3 regions of the Paenarthrobacter sp. NPDC091711 genome follow, and region 2 is predicted to be linked to each of the others. Evidence: riboswitches for the same ligand, from Rfam matches in the RefSeq annotation. Region 2 holds a riboswitch; each other region holds the start of a gene.
What was found. Region 2 has a riboswitch for cyclic di-AMP ahead of ACIQH5_RS13950 (NlpC/P60 family protein). Riboswitches for the same ligand answer to the same signal wherever they lie in the genome.

Region 1 (3,267 bases), on a different contig from region 2:
GCGCTGGACTACCTTGGGGGCTTCCTTGGTGGCCACGGTGGGGCTCTCGAAGGAAACGGTGGCTGTTGGCTCTGCTGTGACCACTGCCGTAACAACCAGCTGTTGGGTGCTGGAGGCTTCGGTTTTGGAAACGTCGGCGTCTGCTGCGTGTGCGGGCAATCCGACAGTGAGGACGAGGCCTGAGGCTGCTGCGAGAACGGCGGCCTGGCGGCCCACAGTTCCGGCGTTGGAGGAAACAGCCTTGGAAAGCGTGTTCAACGGGTTCGTACGAACCGTTTGGGCGCGATGGCGCGCAGGGGTAGTGCGTGATGACACGTAGGTAGCCTCTCCCAATGCCTGCGAGGTGAGCTGTCGGATTCGGATGGGAGTCATCCGGCCGCTCTGCTTCCAAAGAAGTTTTGCGACTTAACCCCAAGGCCTTCTCTCGAAGACCAGAAGTGGTTCCCCCGCCCCTGCCAGACGATTTATGCGAACGGACCTTGAGCGGTGGCAGAGCTAGGCAATCCACTCAAGTGCACCGGCCCCCTAAAAAGCCGATGCGCTCTGTACGCTACAACAGTTGAACGCGAATGTCACATTCAGGTCACGGGGCGTCCCGCATATGCGAGAGGCGACCATCAGCTGGCTTAGAGCCAGCCCATGGGGTCTACTACTTCTCCGTTGACCTGGACCTCGAAGTGGAGGTGGCAGCCGGTGGAAGCGCCCGTGGTGCCGCTCAGCGCGACGGTATCGCCACGGTTGACGGTCTGGCCCACCTGGACGGTGAATGACGACAGGTGGTTGTACGTGGTTTCGAGGCCGTTGCCGTGGTCAATGACCACGCGGTTGCCTCCGCCGTACTCGTGCCATCCAGCGAAGGTGACCTTGCCGGTGGCTGCTGCGTGCACAGCGGTGCCGCACTGGGCTACGAAGTCCTGGCCCCGGTGGAAATCGCCGGCGCCGCCCGTGAGGGGGCTGACACGGTAGCCGAAGGGGGATGCCGTGGCGAGCGAATCAAGCGGGCTGGCCATGGTGCCAACGGATGAGGCGCGCTGGATGCTTCCGGCCGACTGGGCGCTGAGCAGTTGCTTCAGCTTCCCATCGGGGTCAGCTGCAGTGGCGACGGCGGCGCGGCTGAAGTCGATCTTGGCCGAAGCGGCGGCGGAGACCTCCGGCTGGCTGCCGGCGGGGGCTGCGACGGCAAGGGCGGATTCGGTCTGGCCTGATTCCGAGGTGGCCATGACCGGGCTGGTGGCCGGCAGTCCGACAGTCAGGGCGAGTCCGGTGGCGGCAAGCGCAACACCGGCCTTCTGCCCGACGCCGCTGGCAGCGGCGAAGTCGGCAACCTGGCGCAAGGGGCTCTTACGGCGGCGCACCTGACGCTCGGTGTCGCGGGGCCGGATCTCCGTTACGACGGTGGCTGGCCGCAGCTCAGCAGCGGGGCCGGACGCACGGCGGCGGCCCCTGACGTTCTGCGATGTCAAACTCTGTTCCTCTCTCAAAAGCCTGCGAAGTTAGCTGTCGGATTCGGGTCAGAGAGTACAAAGACCCGGTCCGCACGAGGCGCTCACGGCACACAGGTATCCCAAGAGGGACTTGCATACGTGGGCACTTCTGCTGCGGACTTCACCCCAAGGCTGCTTCTTTAGACAGCCGCTTGTGGTTCCCCCGCCTCTGCCAGTGGTGGGTGACACACCTGATCCGCTGGCAGAGCTCGGCTCCGGATCAGGTAACGCTTTGGTATCGGCGCTAGTAGATAACTATAGGGGATTAAGGCCTTCGGTAATAAATTCGTTATCAACAGGAACGCACTCAGCGCGGAAGGCCTTTATCATCTTTTTCAGAAAACCGCAGGTCACACGCGCAGAACAGGCGCAGAAGTGAGGTTTGGCACGGCGCCTTCCGGCTCCGGTCAGCTGACGGAGACGAAAACGTGCGCAGCCACCTCGGGAGGCAATTCCAAAGCGCCTTCAATACCGGGGACCCGGACCGAAATGTACTCGCCAACGCGTTCCAGCGAGACACTTGCGCCCGGGCGGATTCCGCCTTCGTCCAGCTGGGTCAGGAGCTCCGGCTCCACCTGGATGGGTTCGGCGAGCCGGGTGACCGCCACGCGCGAGTCGGGGGCATATCCGTCCATGGCCTGAAGCAGGTTGACGTCGAGCCGCGGGAAGGGCTGGCTGGCAAGGCCACCGAGCGCCTCAAGTCCGGGGATGGGGTTGCCGTAAGGCGATTCCGTGGGATGCTCCAGAAGCTCGTAGAGGCGGCGCTCCACGCGCTCGCTCATGACATGCTCCCAGCGACACGCTTCATCGTGAACGTAAGCCCAATCCAACCCGATCACATCAGCCAGCAGGCGCTCCGCCAAGCGGTGCTTGCGCATGACTTCGGTGGCGCGCTTCCGGCCCACTTCCGTCAGTTCAAGGTGGCGGTCGTTGGACACAATCACCAGGCCATCGCGCTCCATGCGTCCGATGGTCTGGGAAACAGTGGGTCCGGAGTGGCGCAGGCGCTCGGCGATGCGGGCCCGGAGAGCCACAATGTTTTCTTCTTCAAGCTCCAAAATGGTCCGAAGATACATCTCAGTGGTATCGATCAGATCCGTCATCCAGCTCAGCTCTCCTCGAACGCAGTTTCTTGCGTAATCTCCACCGTACCGCGTCCCTTGCCAGGGCGGACGGTGTACACCGCCGCCCCCTGAACGCCAACCCCCAGCCTAGCTTATTTGGAATTACTCTGGATAATTCCGGTCGCATTCGGTGAGCCCGCATTCCACGTAGCGGACTATGACGGCCGCAGGTTCCTGCGCGCGGGCCGTGTCAGGCAGAATTGGGGTGTCGAAGGGGCAGTTGCTGCCCTATGCCACCTCCCATCTCTAGCCGACACCCATTGGAGCGCCACGTGAGCGACAACAGCATCACCATTCCCGCCGACCTGCTGCCCAAGGACGGACGCTTCGGCGCTGGACCGTCCAAGGTTCGCCCGGAACAGATCGAGGCGCTGTCTGCAGCATCGTCCACCATTCTCGGCACTTCCCACCGCCAGGCTCCCGTCAAGAACCTGGTTGGTTCGGTCCGTGAAGGACTCAGCCAGTTCTTCCGCGCTCCGGAAGGCTATGAAGTGGTCCTCGGAGTGGGCGGTTCAACGGCATTTTGGGATGTGGCTGCGTTTGGCTTGGTGGAGAAGAAGGCACAGCACCTCTCCTTCGGTGAGTTCGGTTCCAAGTTCGCCGCCGCCACCAACAAGGCACCCTTCCTTGAAGCTTCTTCCATCATCAAAGCCGAACCC
Region 2 (3,267 bases):
AAACGCGCCGCCTAAGAGGCTATCCATGGCCGAAAAAGTTCGGTAGTGTTCGAGTCACCGAATGGCCGGCGAGGGTGTCTCACAACACACGCCCCGGCCATTTATTTGCGGCCGCTTGGGGAACTCGGACGCGATCCCACGCGCTGCCGTAAGGCACACACGTCAAGGAGGAACCAAGCAGTGTCACTCACGCCTGATTCCGCCACGGAACGCACCACCACCGTGGTCATCGGAGCCGGCCTGTCCGGCTTGGCAGTTGCCAGCGAACTCAGCCGTTACGGCGTGGGTTCAATCGTTGTGGACGGGTTCGGAGCGTTGTCCGCTCCAGGACCGTCCGTCCACACAGGCATGCTTCAACGCACTGACTCCGCCGATCCCGCAGCAATGCAGGAACGCAACGAAATCCTCCGCCACCTGCGCAACTACGCCACCAACCATCACTTGGACGTTCGCAACACCACACGTGCCGTGCGCCTTGATTTCCTGGGGTCAGATCCCTCCCGGCAGATCGGATATGGCCTGGTGGCCAGCATGACCACAGCGGGCCTGAGGACCGGGCTCCACGCATCCGGCCCCCTCGAATCAAGTCCCCGCCAATGGGCGGTCCACACGGCCCACGGTGTTCTCCTGGCAGACCACGTAGTAGTAACGCGCTGCGCCCAAAGCCAGTTGCGGCGCATGCTTGCCGAACTTGGCATAGCGGTAGGCCAGAATCTTGCCGCGGCCATGCGGGCCGTCGGCATGCACCTTGTGGGTGTCGGAGACCTCATTACACCGTCTCCCAAGGAAGTGCTGCGGCAAGCCAAGGCAGTGGGCCAGGCGATCTCTTCAAAGGTTGCCCTGCCGCCGGGTCCCGGCATCGCCATCGCCTAGCAGCACCCACCAGCCAAGCCAGCCAAGCCCAGCCAGCCCCCGCCGCTCAGGCGCGCCATCCGGCGTCGGACATAACGCGCTGAACTTTTCCGAACAGAACTTAACGCCAAAGGCCGGTACCTCCGAAGAGGTACCGGCCTTTGAACTAAGCGTGAGGCTTTATGCGCCAGCGCGTACGTAGGTCAGGGGACCCGTTGCGGTCAACCAGCTGATCGGGTGGATGCCCGTCTGGTTGCCGTTGATGCCGCCGCTGATGGCCTGTCCGTTGCCGATGTAGATGGCAACGTGGCCGGACTGGACGATCATGTCACCGGGCTGGGGATCGCTAACGACCTTGCCGTAGTTCATGAACTGCATGGGACCGAGGTCGCCTACCGGGATGCCTGCGGAGCCAAGGGCCTTTTCAACCATGGCGGTGCAGTCCTGGAAGATGCCGATCTGTGCGTAAGCCGAAGCAACCATGGCTGCGTTGACTCCGCCAGCGGCGGGGGCAGCAGCTACAGGAGCAGCGGCAACCGGTGCGGCAGCCACGGGAGCAGCAGCAACCGCAGCCTGAGCGGCGACGGGAGCTGTTGCAGCAGCGGTGGTCACAGCTGCCTTCTTGGCTACGGGAGCCTCAACAACAGGAGCCGGCTTTTCGATGACCGGAGCTGCTACGGAAGCAACGGCGGGACGCTCGAAGTTGACGGTAGCCGTCGACAGGGCGGTAACAACCTTGGTGGGTGCCTCGGATACGGTCTCGGCGACCGTTGCGGGGCTGGAATCGCGCTGAACCGGGGTCTCAGCTGCGTGAGCAGCAATGGAACCGGTCAAAACGAGGCCCGAGGCAGCTGCGATAACAGCTGCCTGACGGCCAGCGCCGGAAGCGTTGCTGGCCACTGCCTTCGAGATGGAGATGAACGGATTAGGACGTACGCTGTCCGCCTTACGACGGCCGCGAAGAATGCGTGAAGACATGAAAGAGCCTCTCCCGATGCCTGCGAGGTTAGCTGTCGGATTCGGATGGGAGTCACCCGGCCACTATCCCCCGCTGTTCAGCGGAAGCTTCGTGACTTCACCCCAAGGCACGCTCGAAAGCGGCCTAAATTGGGTTCCCCGTCTCTGCCGTAGGTTTGTCTGCGAACGGATTCCGGACTGCGGCAGAGCTAGGCAATCAGGCCGGAAGTGCCCGCTACGTGGAACAGGCACAGGTACTACCGTACGCGATGATTCCCCCGAAGTCACATTTAAGTAACGGGAAGTGGGCGTCCGGCGTGTCGCGGTAACCGATTCGAGATATTCGCAGCTACGTAGAAAACCGCGCTATTCCGCGGGAGTATCCGCATCCGCGTCGTTAGAAGCCGCCAATTTCTTCCTTGCGGTAACGGCGAGATAAATAACGAGACCCACAGCTACAACAGCCAGCCCAACGATGCTCCACGGGAAGGGCTGCGAGGCGTCCTCGGCCGGCTCATTATTGCTGGCCGTGCCGGGCGCGGCGGTACCCGCGGTGGGAACCGCGGCTGACGAAGCTGACGCCGTCGGCGAGGCACCTGCCGTACCACTCGCCGTCGTCGAGCCTCCCGCGGCGGCTGTGAAGGTGAAGGTGCCCTCAATGGGGTGTGAATCGGAGCTGACAACGCGCCATACCACCGTGAACTCACCTGCGGGGGCGCCCTCGCGAAGCTTCTGAACGGCCTGGTTGTCGATAATTTCCACGGGACCGTCTGCCCAGTTCTCGCCTCCGGCCGTCACGGTTACACCGGAACCGATGGCGAGGGGGCGGTTGTTGAACGTAATGGAGACCGACGCCGGAACTTCCGCCACGCTGGCACCGTTGGCTGGCGTGGTTGATTCGGCGACGTCGTGCGCGGACGCCGGCGCCGCGGAAAACAGCAGGGCGGAAGCAAAAGCAAGAGCAGCGACGACGGCGGCCAGAAGCGGGCGGATGGTACGCATGGGGCGGTTTCTCCTAGTGTTGGCTTCCTTACAGACTAGGCGAATCGTTGGGATGGCCCGCACCGGACAACATAGGATTTGAGAGCAAACTCCCCTCGATCCCCGGAGACCTTCATGCTGAAACAAGGTTCTGCAGTAGACCGCTACTTCAAGATCTCCGAACGCGGATCCACCTATTCGCGGGAAATCCGTGGCGGCTTCGCGACCTTCTTCGCCATGAGCTACATCGTGGTGTTGAACCCGCTGATCCTCTCCGGGCCCGACTCAAGCGGCGCGTCACTGGGCTTCACCGCCGTGGCAGCCACCACGGCGTTCGTGGCCGGCATCCTGACTATCCTCATGGGCGCCTGGGCCAAGCACCCCTTCGCGGTGGCAACAGGCCTGGGCGTCAACGCGTTCGTCGCGGTCACCGTTGCCTCGCACCCCGGTCTGACATGGCCGGACATGATGGGCCTG
Region 3 (3,267 bases), on a different contig from region 2:
TGTGCCGCATCCAGGATGTCCTGAAGCGCCGACTCACTGGTTTGCGGTGCCGATGCGGCGGTCGGCTTTCCCGGCTTCGGCTTGGACGTCGGCGTTGCAGTATCCGTGGGCGTCGGAGTCGGTGTGGGAGTGCCAGTGGGGGTCGGCGTTGGCGTGGGAGTGACGGTTGGTGTCGGCGCAGGCGGTGTGGTGATGGTATCCGAGGGCACCTCGCTCGGCGCGGGTGCCGGCTGGCTGGGGGCGGGGGTGGCCGCACCGGGAACAGACGGGACTGCGGACGGCGCTGCTGACGGAACCCATACCGGGTCAGCGAGCGAAACTTGAGGGGTGGGAGCCGACGACGCCGGCACTGCCTCGGGTGCCTGGGCGACCGTCGCGGGCTGGCCGGCTTCCGAGGTCGCACTTGCCCCTGATGGCGTCGAGGCTGATGGAGATGACGCCGTGGTGTAGGAAGCCTTGGGCCCGGGCGACGCCGAACCTGAGCTGCGAGCATGGCCCCCGCTGGCTTCCTGCGCAGGGGTTTCCTGGCCGAAGAACGGAAGATCAAGGGCCGGTCCCAAAGCACCGGCTGTCAGTACCAGGCCAAAGGCGCCTGCGACCACGGCCATGCGCTGGCTCATGTGTTTGACCGAGGCTGCTTTTCGCAGGACGGTTTGTGGTTCACGACTAATAGAGGACGTGGAGCCGAAGCCGGACTTGGTGGGTGCAGCTGCCTGCTTCCGGGCATCCTTACGGCTTGCCAGCGATGCCGAGGCTGTTGCAGCAGCGGCAACCTGCGCCGGGGACTTGCCGCGCGGGGACTCAGCGGGTTCCGGCGTGCTCGCGGTTTCATCGAGGGCAGAGACCACGGGGATGGCCGCAGTTACGGGTTCCTGTGGTGCAGGCTGCACCAATGGAATAGCTGCCGTTGCGGGTTCCCGGGAGCTGTCATCCCGCGAATCTGCTTTCATGCCCGGCGGCACGATGGGAATGGCAGCAGTAGGGGGTCCCGGTGTGGTGGACTTCGGAGCTGCCGATGACTCAGGCGCAATCACAGCCTGAGCAGCGCGCTCACGTTCGGCCGCACGAAGTTCCGCACGTGTTGCGGGGGTCGCGATGGTGGGCGTGGCCGCCTTGGCGGGCTCCGGCGTCGTGCTTGTGCCTTCCAAATTTTCGGGGCGTGCCGGGTTCTGCGGCGAATCGGCGGAATCCGCCGGTGTGTTGTCAAGGAATCCGCTGGGTTGGGCCCGACGGCGTCCGGTTGGCTTGGTGCGCCCGTCCTCAGTGTGGGGGCGGCGCGGCTGATCCATGGTTGGGGACATGGTGGTTGCCTCTCAACGCCTTCGAGGTTAGCTGTCGGGTTCGGACGAGGCCGTCCGGCCGCCTGAGCGGCTTCACCCCAAGGACTTGGATACCAAGCCCGGGAACTCTGGGTCCCCCGCCTCTGCCGCGGGTCTGGCGGATCCCGGATTGCGGCAGAGCTCGGCGTCAATCCGGAAGCGGCCCAGCGGAGATATGGGTCGCCTTACGACGGTACATGAGCTGGAAAGTAAAGTCACATTAATGTAACGGGCGGTAGGCCTGACCAAGCGACAGGGTTCTATGACTTAGGCTTCGGGGCCGGTGCTGGAGCCGGCAACTCATGCTGAATCTTCTGGATCTGCACGGCCTGGTGTGTTTCCGGACGGAAGATTTCGTCGGCCACTCCCAGCATTCCGCCGGTGGCTCCGCGACGAACGTTCCCACGGTTGTTGTGCCGTGAGGACCAGTACCAAAGTCCCGCCACCAGGGCCGGGACGCCAAGTACCGCCGCCAACACGAGCAAGATATCCATGGCCTAACACTAGCTTCGCGCTGCACCGGCAGGTAGACATTGTCTATGGACCTGCCTGTGATGCCACCCGTCTCGCCCATGCTCGCCAAATCTGTTCCGACCATCCCTGATGTTGGGCATTACGAGCCCAAGTGGGACGGATTCCGGACCATCGTCTTCAAAGACGGTGATGAGATCATTCTGGGAAGCCGCAACGAGAAGCCGATGACGCGCTACTTCCCGGAAGTGGTTGAGGCGCTGCGAAAGAACCTTCCGGACAAATGCGTGCTCGACGGCGAGATCGTCCTGATCGAGGGCAATCGGCTCGAATTCGAGGTGCTTCAGCAGCGGATTCATCCCGCCGACAGCCGGGTGAGGATGCTCGCTGAGAAGACTCCGGCGTCCATGGTTGCGTTCGACATCCTTGCCCTTGGCGAGGAGAACCTGATGGCCAAACCGTTCTCCGAGCGCCGTGGCATCCTGGAACGCGCGCTCGCCAAAGCCGAGCCCCCTGTCTATGTGACTCCTGCGGTGAACGATCTTGAACGGGCGCAGGAGTGGTTCGTGCAGTTGGAAGGGGCGGGACTGGACGGCGTGCTATCCAAGCCGCTCGATGGCGCCTACCAGCCCAACAAGCGCGTGATGTTCAAGACGAAGCACGAGCGCACGGCGGATTGCGTCGTGGCGGGATTCCGCTGGCATAAGACCGCGAAAGTTGTGGGCTCAATGCTGCTTGGCCTCCACGATGACACCGGCCGCCTGCATCATGTGGGAGTGGTGGCATCGTTCCCCATGGCTAAGCGGGAGGCCTTGGTGGCAGAGCTTGAGCCGTACCAGATTGAACTCGGCGAGCACCCGTGGGGTGAGTGGGCCAAACAGGACGAGACTGCCGGAGGTTCGCGCATGCCCGGCGCCCAAAGCCGGTGGAGCGGGGGCAAGGATTTCTCCTTCGTACCCCTTCGCCCCGAACTCGTGATCGAAGTGGCGTACGACTATATGGAGGGGGACAGGTTCCGGCACACCACGCAGTTCCGCAGGTGGCGGCCGGACAGGACCCCTGAGAGCTGCACGTACTCTCAGTTGGAAGAGCCCGCTGCGTACGATCTCGGGGAGATCCTGAAGCTGCCCAACGCCTAGAACGTTGCGAACCCGCTGCTACGTCGCTGGCCAGCAACGTAACAGCGGGTTGGCAGCGGAGTTACTCCTCGTGCCCTTGGTCGCTGCTCATGCTGCCTTCCGCGGGCGGGGTTTCGCCCGGAGGCACTCCGCCGCCGGGCTCCAACCCTGTGACGTTGCCGTCCAGCGGGTCCGGGTTGGCGGAAGCTGCGGGGTCCTCGTCTTCGTCCTGGCGCATATCGGGATCGTCGTGGATGCTATCGGCATCAGAGGTCGTGTCGTAGGGTCCTGTGGCGCCCGTGGCACCGAAGCCCTGGGTCTCTTCATTCGAGTCTTTGTCAGTCACGATCAGCCCTTTC

Region 1: it holds a riboswitch for cyclic di-AMP, as region 2 does, so the genes downstream of both, ACIQH5_RS17700 (M23 family metallopeptidase) here and ACIQH5_RS13950 (NlpC/P60 family protein) in region 2, are expected to answer to the same signal.
Region 3: it holds a riboswitch for cyclic di-AMP, as region 2 does, so the genes downstream of both, ACIQH5_RS07335 (hypothetical protein) here and ACIQH5_RS13950 (NlpC/P60 family protein) in region 2, are expected to answer to the same signal.

Annotation. Positions count from the first base shown of each region.
Region 1 is NZ_JBIVTF010000013.1:104,327-107,593, forward strand. Features, by position in the region: gene ACIQH5_RS17695 (C40 family peptidase) at 1-315, opposite strand, end outside; cyclic di-AMP (ydaO/yuaA leader) riboswitch at 320-488, opposite strand; gene ACIQH5_RS17700 (M23 family metallopeptidase) at 627-1,463, opposite strand; cyclic di-AMP (ydaO/yuaA leader) riboswitch at 1,468-1,709, opposite strand; gene ACIQH5_RS17705 (metal-dependent transcriptional regulator) at 1,892-2,587, opposite strand; gene serC (phosphoserine transaminase) at 2,881-3,267, shown strand, end outside.
Region 2 is NZ_JBIVTF010000008.1:130,325-133,591, forward strand. Features, by position in the region: gene ACIQH5_RS13945 (FAD-binding protein) at 181-873, shown strand; gene ACIQH5_RS13950 (NlpC/P60 family protein) at 1,033-1,830, opposite strand; cyclic di-AMP (ydaO/yuaA leader) riboswitch at 1,834-2,025, opposite strand; gene ACIQH5_RS13955 (copper resistance protein CopC) at 2,176-2,811, opposite strand; gene ACIQH5_RS13960 (NCS2 family permease) at 2,926-3,267, shown strand, end outside.
Region 3 is NZ_JBIVTF010000003.1:324,368-327,634, forward strand. Features, by position in the region: gene ACIQH5_RS07335 (hypothetical protein) at 1-1,301, opposite strand, end outside; cyclic di-AMP (ydaO/yuaA leader) riboswitch at 1,304-1,450, opposite strand; gene ACIQH5_RS07340 (hypothetical protein) at 1,580-1,813, opposite strand; gene ACIQH5_RS07345 (ATP-dependent DNA ligase) at 1,859-2,929, shown strand; gene ACIQH5_RS07350 (DUF6480 family protein) at 2,991-3,254, opposite strand.